3 regions of the Paenibacillus sp. J31P13 genome follow, and region 3 is predicted to be linked to each of the others. Evidence: riboswitches for the same ligand, from Rfam matches in the RefSeq annotation. Region 3 holds a riboswitch; each other region holds the start of a gene.
What was found. Region 3 has a riboswitch for ZMP and ZTP ahead of rpiB (ribose 5-phosphate isomerase B). Riboswitches for the same ligand answer to the same signal wherever they lie in the genome.
Positions count from the first base shown of each region.

Region 1: another riboswitch for ZMP and ZTP. It lies ahead of AC0YOD_RS22565 (bifunctional 5,10-methylenetetrahydrofolate dehydrogenase/5,10-methenyltetrahydrofolate cyclohydrolase); the one in region 3 lies ahead of rpiB (ribose 5-phosphate isomerase B).
Region 2: another riboswitch for ZMP and ZTP. It lies ahead of AC0YOD_RS02095 (DJ-1/PfpI family protein); the one in region 3 lies ahead of rpiB (ribose 5-phosphate isomerase B).

Region 1 is NZ_JBWDNR010000008.1:62,366-66,423, forward strand. Features, by position in the region: gene AC0YOD_RS22560 (5'-nucleotidase C-terminal domain-containing protein) at 1-826, shown strand, start outside; gene AC0YOD_RS22565 (bifunctional 5,10-methylenetetrahydrofolate dehydrogenase/5,10-methenyltetrahydrofolate cyclohydrolase) at 901-1,752, opposite strand; ZMP/ZTP riboswitch at 1,818-1,896, opposite strand; gene AC0YOD_RS22570 (copper amine oxidase N-terminal domain-containing protein) at 1,958-3,076, shown strand; gene AC0YOD_RS22575 (ABC transporter ATP-binding protein) at 3,220-4,058, shown strand, end outside.
Region 2 is NZ_JBWDNR010000001.1:514,364-518,421, forward strand. Features, by position in the region: gene AC0YOD_RS02085 (ABC transporter ATP-binding protein) at 1-825, shown strand, start outside; gene AC0YOD_RS02090 (hypothetical protein) at 825-1,505, shown strand; ZMP/ZTP riboswitch at 1,837-1,915, shown strand; gene AC0YOD_RS02095 (DJ-1/PfpI family protein) at 1,988-2,551, shown strand; gene AC0YOD_RS02100 (GNAT family N-acetyltransferase) at 2,618-3,040, shown strand; gene AC0YOD_RS02105 (SDR family NAD(P)-dependent oxidoreductase) at 3,211-3,951, opposite strand.
Region 3 is NZ_JBWDNR010000004.1:140,233-144,290, reverse strand. Features, by position in the region: gene AC0YOD_RS14910 (L-threonylcarbamoyladenylate synthase) at 1-1,002, shown strand, start outside; gene AC0YOD_RS14905 (manganese efflux pump MntP) at 1,094-1,654, shown strand; gene AC0YOD_RS14900 (low molecular weight protein arginine phosphatase) at 1,685-2,263, shown strand; ZMP/ZTP riboswitch at 2,335-2,416, shown strand; gene rpiB (ribose 5-phosphate isomerase B) at 2,515-2,973, shown strand; gene AC0YOD_RS14890 (TIGR01440 family protein) at 2,990-3,589, shown strand; gene AC0YOD_RS14885 (serine hydroxymethyltransferase) at 3,708-4,058, shown strand, end outside.

The DNA of each region.
Region 1 (4,058 bases), on a different contig from region 3:
AAATGCATTTACTGCAAAAGGCGGAGACTTCTATGCTTCCCTTGAGAAGGCTTATAACGAAGGCCGCGTAAAACTATTGTATCTGCCGGATTATGATGTGTTCACTAAATACATCCAGAAGGTTGGAACGGTAACAGCGACAACATCTGCTGTTGAAGGGCGCATTGTTGATCTTAACGGAAGTCCTCTTCCAGGCGGGGAAGTGACGCCGACGCCAACGCCAACACCGACACCAACACCGACACCAACGCCAACGCCGGGCGGCAATGAAGGATCAGAAATGACATTCACGGATGTTGCTGGACATTGGGCTGCGAAGTCGATCGAGCAAGCAGTAAAGCTTGGCTTTGTAAAAGGATTTGGAGATAACACATTCCATCCTGGAGATACAGCTACAAGAGCAGAGTTTGTGACAATGTTGGGCAGAGCGTTTAAGCTGGAATCGACAGCTGGCAAGCTAAGCTTTGCAGATGCTGCTCAAGTGCCGGCGTGGGCGCAATCCTTCTTCGCACAGCTCATTGATGAGAAGGTCATTACCGGATACGAGGACAACACGATTCGTCCATCGAATCCGCTAACAAGAACGGAAATGACTGTCATGCTGGTACGTGCACTCGATATCAAAGTTGATCCGAATGCGACCGTGACTTTTGCCGACGCAAGTAATATCCCAGCATGGGCTGCTCCGTATATCGCTGCAGCGCATAAGGCTGGTCTTATCTCAGGAGTGGGCGGCAATCGTTTTGCGCCGCAGCAAAAAGCAACAAGAGCCGAAATTGTTACCTTGTTGTTGGCAGCTATTGAATACAAGAAAAGCAATAGCTAATTCATAATTTAAAGAGCCCCTTTCACTTTAATAGAGTGGAAGGGGCGTTTTATTTTGCATAGCATTCAATATTATCAATGTAGGATAGGGATAGAATTCTCCGCCGCAGCAACGGTATGCTTCAGAAGCATCGCAATAGTTACTGGACCGACACCCGCTGGCACTGGGGTAATAGCACTTGCTTTACTCAAACAGGCTTCATAATCTACATCTCCGACATTTCCTGCGTTATAGCCGGCATCCAGTACAACGGCCCCTTCACGTATCCAATCTCCTTTTATAAACTTCGGTTTACCAACTGCAGCAATGATTAAATCTCCAGTCTGTAACATTTCAGGGAGGTTTTTCGTCTTAGAGTGACAGATTGTAACGGTGGCATTTCGATTCAACAGCATGAGAGATGCAGGCTTTCCAAGAATCGGACTGCGCCCTACGACGACCGCGTGCTTGCCCTCGATCGGAATATGATAATAATCGAGGATTTCCATAATAGCAGCAGGTGTGCAGGATGGAAAGGAGGCGTACCCGAAAGCATTTTGTGCAAAACCGAGTGCAGTAACGCCATCTACATCTTTATTAATGCTTATTGCTTCAAAGGCCGCCCGCTCATCGATTCCTTCTGGAACGGGATGCTGCAATAGAATGCCATGAACATCCGGGTCAGTATTTAGCTGTTGAATAACAGCGATTAAGTCTTGGGTAGAGATATTGCTGTCTAAGCGAATGCGCCTGGATTCGATACCAAGCCGCTTACAGGCATTGCCTTTCATTCGAACATACGTCTCAGATGCGGGATCGTCACCAACCAAGATTGTTGCTAGGCAAGGAATGGTTCCCCTTTCCTTAAGCATTGCTACTCTTAGTTGCAGCTGTTCTTTAATCGCATGAGCAACTATACTGCCGTCTAAAATTAATTTTTCCGTCATCTTAACCCAGCTCCTTCGAATAATCATGTTCGAAAAACATAAAAAGGCAAGGGGAATATCCCCCTTACCTTTGCCCAGGCGTACGGCTAATCATCTATGCGCTTCCTCATGGTTCCCCATGCTCCGCCAGTTACGCACAGCAGTTAATGTTAGAACAATCGTAACAGGAGTTTACAGAAAATTCAATATTAAAGGAGAGAATAGGATGAAACGTTTTTCCATGATTCTTATTAGTTTTCTGCTTGTAGGGTTGTTGGTACCATTCTCGGTTGCATCAGCGGCAAAATCGGCCATTAAGGTAGAGCTCAATGGTAATATCATTCCATTTGAAGCGCCGCCATTAATGAAGAATGGGCGGGTGCTTGTGCCTGTTCGATTTGTGTCCGACGCTCTTGCTCAAAAAACAGAGTGGAACAATAAAACAAAGGTCGTAAAAATTAGCGGACCGAAAAACAAATTAGAACTAACAGTAGGGAGTAAAACAGCTTACTTGAATGGCGTGAAAAAAACATTGGACGTACCGGCTGAAATTTTTAACGGTAGAGTATTTGTACCCTTGCGTCTAGTTTCAGAAATAGCTGATGGAGAGGTCAACTGGGATGCGAAGAACCAGATCGTAACCATTTGGAGCTTTTATAGAGTAGTGAAGCTTTCCAGTGGAGAGGTCATATCCTTGCAATGGAAAACAGGTGAATTGTATTATGCGGATAAAAATAAAAACTATAGTAAATTAACGAATGTGGAGTTACAAACACCAGGGGACAGCGCGGTAATGGCAGACCTCACAAAGGAAGGAAATATATTGGTTTCAGTTTCCAACTATTATGGAGAGCCTATGCTGAATACGAAAGAATACAGATTTTACTTAAAGAATAAACAAATTAAGCAGCAAACAACGGCTCACTATTATTATCACACCCCAATGAATGTACGTTTTTACAAGGATCAGGCTGTGTTAACAGATGGTCATAAGCTTTATCTTGTTGATGATCAAACGGGTGAAATAGCAACTACGTATGACTTGGAGCAGCTGGGGGGAGCCGAAGGAGACTACTCCATTGAAGCTATAGGTGAGAACTATCTATTGATTCGTCCAACGAAACCGTTTGCTTATTTGACTCTAATCAATAAAACAACAAACGAGAAGGTATTGTTGTACAAAGAGCTGCTGAGCGGCAACCAACTAGAATATGCGGAGATTGATGATATTCAAAGGGGTGACCGTCTGGTATTTATAAAAGAAGAGAACCAAATTCTGTACTTTAAAAATAATGCAATGCAAGGCAAGGATGATAACATATACGAGTACGCATTACCGAAATGATTGCTTTAGAATGGAATAGAGCATAAGGAAAAGAGTCGTTCAGAAGAAGCTTCTGAACGACTCTTTTTTATTTCACATTTATTTTAAGAGAGTGAGAATGCTATAATTGCATTACTATTCTTTTACATAATCGAGGTGTTTATTTGTTTAAGCTTGCTAGATTTCTGAAGAAGTATTGGCTTTCAGCCCTGTTGGCGCCGCTTTTCATGCTGCTGGAGGTATGGATGGATCTGCTGCAGCCCAAATTTATGGCTGTCATTGTGAATGAAGGAATTATGAACGGAAATTTAAGCCATATTGCAGGTACAGCACCTAAAATGCTACTTGCGGCTATTATAGGCTTGATAGGCGGGGTTGGGTGTACGGTTTTTAGTACGATAGCTTCGCAAAGCTTTGGAGCGGATCTTAGGCAGGAGCTTTTCCAGAGAATTCAATCCTTATCGCTGCGATCACTGGATCGTTTCGGCTCAGGCTCTATTGTGACGAGGTTGACCGGAGACATCACGCAAATTCAAAGCCTAGTTCTATTAATGCTTCGTATGTTTGCGCGAGATTCCTTCATCATTATAGGCAGCTTGATTATGGCATTTACGATAAGTCCAAGGCTGTCCCTTATTTTACTGGCAATGATTCCTCTATTGATCGCTTTTCTTGTTCTTACAACCCGTTTGACGATTCCTCTCTTTTCCAAAATGCAGCTCAGACTTGACCAAGTTAATACGGTCATGCAAGAGAACCTATCCGGTATTCGAGTTGTGAAAGCTTTCGTTCGTTCTGATTATGAGGAATCGAGGTTTAATGAAACAAATTCCAATCTGCTGCATGCAAGCTTAAAAGCAACCAAAATTGTTGCAATGAATACACCGCTCATGTCTATTATACTGAATTTCAGCATTGTTGCTGCGCTTTGGTACGGCGGTATGCTCTCAGAAGAAGGCTCATTAGCTGTCGGCAGTCTTGCTGCCTTTCTCACTTATATTAC
Region 2 (4,058 bases), on a different contig from region 3:
AGTTTCACCATGGAAGAAGAGAAAATCTACGGATTGCTGGGCAGGAACGGGGCAGGGAAGACGACGATCATGCATATGATAACAGCGCAGCTGTTCGCAACTAGCGGGGAACTAAGAGTATTCGGAGAGCATCCCTACGAAAATAATGGCGTACTCAGTCAAATTTGTTTTATCAAGGAGAGCCAGAAGTATCCTGATGTTTATCGTATTTTGGATGTGCTGAACACGTCTGCTTCCTTGTTTCCCAACTGGGATAACGATTATGCGCTCTCATTAGCAGAGGAGTTTCGCCTTCCGCTGAAACGGAGAATGAAGAAGCTCTCCAGAGGGATGCTCTCATCAGTCGGCATTATTGTTGGCCTTGCGAGCCGTGCGCCGCTCACGATATTCGATGAGCCCTATCTAGGTCTTGATGCAGTAGCCCGCAGCTTGTTCTATGATCGTCTGATTGAGGATTATGCCCTGCATCCTCGGACAGTTATTCTATCTACACATCTCATCGATGAAGTAAGCCGTATACTGGAGCATGTGATGGTAATTGATAATGGAACCTTAATCATTGATGAGGATGCAGAGGCGCTTCGCGGCCGAGCGTTTTCTCTTGCAGGACCTAAAGCTGCTGTGGATTCCTTCACAGCGGGCAAGGAGGTCATCCATCGTGAACCTTTTGGCAATCTGGTATCAGCAACTGTAATTGGCCATTGGAATACTGGGGAACGCAGGCAAGCAGAAGCATTGGGACTTGAGCTTGCTCCTGTGTCCCTACAGCAGTTAATTATTTATCTAACGAATGGAAAGACGCAAAGAAAGGCGGTAGAAGTCTGATGAATCGAGTCGCAAGCGTAGTTAAAATGCATAGCAGAGATAAGTGGTCATGGTTTATCATCCCTTGGCTGGTCATGCTTTCGAGCTTTATTGTCAATCTTTTTATTAGTCTTCTTGTCATTGAGCCTATCAGAACCGGTGGGATTGCGAGCATCTTCATTTATATGTTCGTAGCAGGTATTATCACACTGGCACAGACATTTCCGTTCGCGATTGGTTTGAGTGTGAGTAGAAAGGATTACTATTTGGGGACCTCGGCTATGATCATTCTAACAAGCATTGGATCAGCCGCCCTGCTTTTTCTTTTGGCACTCATAGAAAATTGGACGGGGGCTTGGGGCAGCGGATTGTACTTCTTTAATGTACCGTATCTTAGTGATGGTCCTCTTATCAATCAGTTCACAGTACCTCTTGTCATTCTGTTGTTCATGCATTTTTCGGGAATGATGATTGCTGCTACTCACAAGCGTACAGGGAAAAATGGCATGTTTATCATTTCAGCGGTTCTTCTATTCATATTTACAATTTTAGGATTTATGGCGACACAATTAAACTGGTATCCAGCCATCTTTGATTGGATGGGCAAACAAACAGCTTTGGACTATAGTCTATGGATGCTTCCTCTCATCGTTATATTCGCAGGCGTGACTTATCTTCTGCTTCGCCGTTCAACGATATAATCTGTTAGTCATCTTATGTAGTAACGCCTGAATGATCAGGCGCAGCAAAAAAATTAGAATCGACGGTTACGCTTGCGGTTTTTCTTGGCGATAACAAGAACTCTTTGACCAGGTCTAACAAATACAACAATCACTTTATTTCTTCTGAATCTCATTCGTATCTCCTCCTCTTCTAGAAGATAATTTATTCTATTCTTAAATTACTAGATTCGATTGGACGATTATGATCCATAACATGATTTGGGCTGTTGTTGGCTCATATAATCGATTACCTATATGAGGAATGAATATTGAATTTTCTGACAATAAAAAGTATAATAATAAAAACAACTGAACAGTGTGTTACTGGCGTAAACATGGATGACCATGAGGGAGCACACTGATAACGGCCGTACGCCTGGGCAAAGTATTTGATCATTGGATCAAATACTTTTTTTGTTTTTCTTAACAATAAAATAATAAGAAGGGGAAGGTGTATCAAAATGAAGATGGCTTTTATACTGTTTGATGGCATGACAACATTAGATTTTGTGGGGTTTTATGATGCATTAACAAGAATGAAGGTATTAGGATTGAAAGATGATGTGACATGGGACTTTTGCTCCAATAAAGAAGAGATTACCGACGATAGGGGATTAACGATTAAAATTAATCATGTTTACCCTGACTTGTCAGGATATGATTTGGTTTTTATCCCAGGAGGATTCTCTACCCGGCAGCTTAGGTTCGATTCCACGTTTATTTCATGGATTCAAACCGCTCAAAATGTTGAATACAAGGTATCCGTATGTACAGGTGCCTTAATATTGGGCGCAGCTGGCTTTTTGAAGGAGAGAAGGGCAACGACGAATCGATCCGCGTTCGACCTCCTAACACCTTATTGTGCTGAGGTAGTCAAAGAGCGTTTTGTCCGTGATGGAAATGTTTTTACTGGAGGAGGCGTTTCGGCGTCGATTGACCTTGGGTTATTCGTTGTCGAATCGCTTACTCATGCGGATGGCGTTAAGCAAGTTCAAGATATGATGGATTATCCATACTATAAATAAGAAGGTGCGTTCGTTATGTTGATCCGATCATTAGAAAGAAAAGATCAACCATTTGTTATGGGGATAATGAGAGAGCATAGCCTTCAGTTTCCTGCATTCATCATCAACCAATATCCAGAGCGCTGGAATGCTTATTTATCAAATAAAAGCACTGAGAATAGCGGTTATTTTGTAATGGTCACAGAAGATGGAAGTATTTTAGGCCATGCAGGCTTCCTATTTAATTTGGATTTAAAGCTATATGAAATTGTTGGAGTAGTCGTTAAGAAGGAAATTAAGAGGCAAGGTATAGGGAGGGCATTGATCCAAAGTATCTGCGAAAAAATGAAAGAGCTCGGTGAGAAAAAGGTGATCCTGTATACACTTGGTCATGCTGAGAATAAGGCGACTCTGATTTTCTATGAGCAATTAGGCTTTGATCAAATCGAATATGAGAAAGACTTTTTTATTACTGACTTTGATCGTGTTACTTTTATTAAAACTGTGTAAGATTACAATTACTTTAAGCAGTTTGTTTGGGACTAATGATTCTGTAGCAAAAATGAGCAGCTTGTGAAGAGGTGTCTTCGCAATAGCTGCTCATTATTTTGTAATGATATGCGAGAAAGAGGATGTTGAAACGGAGGCTTCCATTGATTGTTTAGAGCTATTCAATGGTATTAAAGCGTTTGACCGCTGTCTACTGTAATAATTTGACCTGTCATCGCTTCTTGCTCTAGCGCTACGCAAATTAATTGAGCTACATCCTCTGGTGTTGAAATGCGCTGAAGCAAAAGTTGAGGGGCTAGCTTATTCATCTGTTCTTCTCTGCCGGTCCACCATCTTGTCGCGACCGCTCCGGGTACGATACAGTTGACTCTAATAGCCGGAGCTAATGCGCGTGCTAATGATTTCGTTAGTCCGTGAACAGCAGCTTTGGATACTGCATAAGGGAGAGAGGAGCCCAGACCAGTTTGACCGGCTATACTGCCTATATTTACAATAGCTCCTTGTTTGTTTGACTTCATGTATGGAGCGACAGCTCGCGCGCAGTTAAACATTCCTTTGACATTTACATTGAATAGATTATCCCAGGATTCCTCTGTCACACTTTCTAAATCATCAATCGGAATATGATAGGTTATACTGGCATTATTTACGAGTAAATCAATCGCTCCAAAACACTGAACCACTTCATCGGACATCAATCTTACTTCGTTATCTATAGAAACATCTGCTTTATAGATGAAAGCCTGACCGCCTTCTTTATTAATCATTTCAACCGTTTCTTCTGCCTCGAATGTGGAACGTGAATAGTTCACCACTACCTTTACACCTCTACGGGAAAGAGCGAGACATGTTGCTCTTCCAATTCCAGTACCTCCGCCAGTAACAATGGCCACTTTGTTTTTCAAGTTCATAGGGTAGCTCCTTAATGAAAGATATGATAGTTAAATTTTACTTCTCAAAAAAGGATTTGTATAATTGAATTAAATGATGATTCAATTCAAAAAAATGAATGGTTTAA
Region 3 (4,058 bases):
CTTGGTCAAGCTGGCAAGCTGCTCCGCGAAGGCGGTCTGATCGCTTTTCCGACGGAAACCGTTTATGGGCTTGGCGCTGATGCTCGGAATACTTCGGCAGTGGAGCGAATATTTACTGCAAAGGGACGTCCCTCCGATAATCCACTGATTGTGCATATTGCCCATCGGAGTCAACTGGACGAGCTTGTACGGCCTTACCCGCAGCTTGCAGGAAGACTCATGGATGCTTTTTGGCCGGGACCGCTAACCATCGTTTTGCCTGTACGTGCAGGGGTATTATCGCCGCTTGTAACGGCTGGACTCTCGACAGTTGGGATTCGAATGCCTGATCATCGAGCAGCTTTGGAGCTGCTGGCGCAAGCGGGCTGTCCTGTTGCGGCTCCGAGTGCAAATCGTTCAGGGAGGCCGAGTCCTACTCTGGCCAATCATGTACTTGAAGATCTGAACGGGCGAATGGATGGCATAGTAGATGACGGCGCAACTGGCGTAGGGCTGGAATCAACAGTCATTGAGCTGAAGGGTGAAAGCGTCATACGTATATTGCGTCCAGGCGGAGTTACAATGGAGGCGCTGCAGCTAGCTGCGCCAGGCGTAACGATCGACTTCGCATCTACAGAAGAACCACTAGCACCGCGTTCTCCTGGTATGAAGTACACGCATTATGCCCCAAAAGGGGAACTTACACTTGTTATGGGAGAGTCTGAGGCTGTTATAGCGTATATTCAAGCAGAAGAGCAAGCGGCCAAACGACGAGGTGAGGTGACAGGTATACTTGCCTTTCATGAGCGGCTTCATGCTTATGAGGCAGATCTCGTAATTTCTCTAGGAAGTGAAGCGGAGCTGGATTCAGCGGCACAGCTTCTTTATGCGGCATTGCGGAAATTCGATGACGCCGGTGCACAACGCATTTGGGGAGAAGGCTGTACAGAGCAAGGCATAGGAGCGGCGCTTATGAACCGAATGGTGAAAGCGGCTGGCAATCAAGTCATTCAAGTGAAATAGAATAAGTATTGTTATGGCCAAGCTAGTATGTTTGTCCTCATACCCGCATATGTTTGATAAAGACTATGCGCGGACTTGGGGGAGATTATCGGTGATAGAGGCAAATTTGCAAGCCGGACAGTTTTTGACGCTGGTCATTATAGCGATAGCGCTTGGACTGGACGCTTTTTCACTGGGGCTTGGTATTGGCCTAAAAGGAATACGGCTATGGGATATTTTGAAGCTAGGCATTGTTATTGCAATATTTCATATCATTATGCCGCTGGCTGGCATGTTCGCGGGTCAATATGTGGGTGAATTGCTTGGAGATGTGGCAACGACTGCAGCGGGAATTTTGCTTCTTTTGCTCGGTTTGCATATGATTTATAGTTCTTTGCGCGGTGAAGCTGTACAATCCTTCGATCATCGCACTCTATGGGGGTTGTTGGTGCTATCATTAAGCGTAAGCATCGACTCCTTGTCGGTTGGCATTACATTAGGTATGTTTGCTGCTAATGTGTGGGCAACGATCCTTTTATTTGGTTTCTTTGGCGGACTTATGTCGGTGATCGGTTTAATGCTGGGCCGCAGAGTCAGCGGAAATCTTGGGGAATACGGCGAAGCCTGCGGCGGTGCTATTTTACTGGTGTTTGGTATTTTGTTCATTTTCTGATTTAACGGAGTTAGAAAAGGAGTTGGCAGTGTGAAACGTATTTTATTTGTTTGTACAGGCAATACATGCCGCTCGCCAATGGCGGAGGCGCTGCTTCGACAGATGGCTGCTAAGAGAGGGATTACGGTGGCTGTTCGTTCAGCTGGAGTATCCACTATAGATGGATTGCCGGTTTCCGCTCACGCCGTTCAAACGCTTCGGCAATGGGATATTGAGCATAAAAGCACATCGAGGGCGCTGACGAGCGAGGCTGTCAATTGGGCTGATCTTATTTTGACCATGACCTCAAGTCATAAACGCGGATTGCTGCAATGGTACCCGGAAGCTGTAGACAAAACGTATACGTTGAAGGAATACGCGAATCAGGATGAGAGCGTGCTTGCCGACATAGAGGAGCTGGAAAGACTGTATTCCGAGATGCATATGAAGCAGGCGCTTGGTCAACAACTGACAGCTGGGGAGAGGAATCGCCTTCTTGAGCTGGAACGACGCATTCCGAGTGTCGATGTTGTTGATCCGTTTGGCGGTTCGCTTGCCGTATATAACAGCAGTGCCGCTGAAATAGAGACTGCCTTGTCACGTTTGCTGGATAAGCTGACCAAGCGATAATTCAGCGCTTGGGCATTATATAATGGATTGATTTATTGGAACATTTGAGCTATTATAAAGGGACATATTACGGTTTCCAATGTAACTGGCGACGGAAGTGGGTTAACCACGGTGGAGCATTGGAATATACGGCCGGTCGCCTGGGCAAAGAGCAGCATGCTAATAAGCATGTCTTGCTCTTTTTTCGTCTTTTTACGCAAAAATAGGTATACTAGCATGGAGATGTTTCATTCAGAAGGAGGTCTTTTACGTTGAAAATTGCTATTGGTGCTGATCATGGGGGCTACCGATTGAAGGATGAGCTAGTAACGTTTATTCAATCGCTTGGTCATGAATTAGAAGATGTAGGTTGCGATTGCAGTCAATCGGTGGATTATCCAGACTATGCTGTGCCTGTTGCTGAGCTTGTTGCAAGCGGCAAAGCAGAACGCGGTATTTTGATTTGCGGAACAGGTATCGGGATGTCGATTGCAGCGAACAAGGTGAAGGGCATCCGCTGTGCTTTGGTGCATGATCTGTTCTCAGCCAAAGCAACGCGTGAGCATAATGATACGAACGTGCTGGCAATGGGAGAGCGTGTTATTGGTCCGGGCGTAGCTCAGGAAATTGTCCGTATTTGGCTGGAGACGCCATTTTCAGAAGAGCAGCGTCATGTTGGCCGCATTAATAAAGTGAAACAAATCGAAGAGCATACATCAAGCCAATCCTAATTAGGGGGCTAACAACATGAATGATCAAGTTGAAAATGTCGAGATTGCAGGTCGAGTTGAAGTTATCGTTCGCGAGCTTGCTTTAGCAGGGAAACTTGCGAAGGGGCAGCTGCTTGTAATCGGTGTAAGCACTAGTGAAGTGCTGGGTCATCGAATCGGTTCAGCGGGAACGGTAGAAACGGCGGAGCAAATCTACGCCGGCGTGGAAGCCGTTCGCAAGGAAATCGGCTTCGTGCCCGTATTTCAATGCTGCGAGCATTTGAATCGTGCGCTCGTGATCGAACGCGAAGCGGCTGAACGTTATGGCTTAGAGCTAGTGAACGCGATTCCTGTACCGAGAGCGGGCGGGTCCATGGCTGCATACGCTTATGGGCAGCTACAAGAGCCTTGCTTGGCAGAAGAAATACATGCGCACGCAGGTATTGATATTGGCGATACGTTGATTGGCATGCATCTCAAGAGAGTTGCAGTACCCGTTCGTCCGTCCATTACTCGTATCGGTGAAGCTCATGTAACGATGGCGATTACAAGACCGAAGCTAATTGGCGGGGCTCGCGCCGTATATGAGCTACAGTCTAATCTAACGCCTGATCAAACCGTTGATACATGCCATTAATCTTATAAATTTGCTTGTCCTTTGATCGTAAATGGAGCTTCCTTTGCTGTCCAAAAGGTAAAATAAGCCGTTATCGTTCGCGTACAGGTATACCCAACTTTGAGGAGGAATATTGAAAATGGAAAATCTACGTAAGCAAGATCCAGAGGTACTAAAGGCATTAGGGCTTGAGCTTCAACGCCAACGCGACAACATTGAACTTATTGCATCTGAGAATATTGTAAGTGAAGCCGTATTGGAAGCTATGGGAAGCGTTCTAACTAACAAATATGCAGAAGGCTACCCAAACAAACGCTTCTACGGCGGCTGTGAGCATGTTGATATCGTAGAAGACATCGCTCGTAATCGTGCGAAAGAGCTTTTCGGCGCAGAGCATGCTAACGTTCAACCACATTCAGGCGCACAAGCGAACATGGCGGTATATCTTGCAGCGTTGCAACCTGGCGACACTGTTCTTGGTATGAACCTT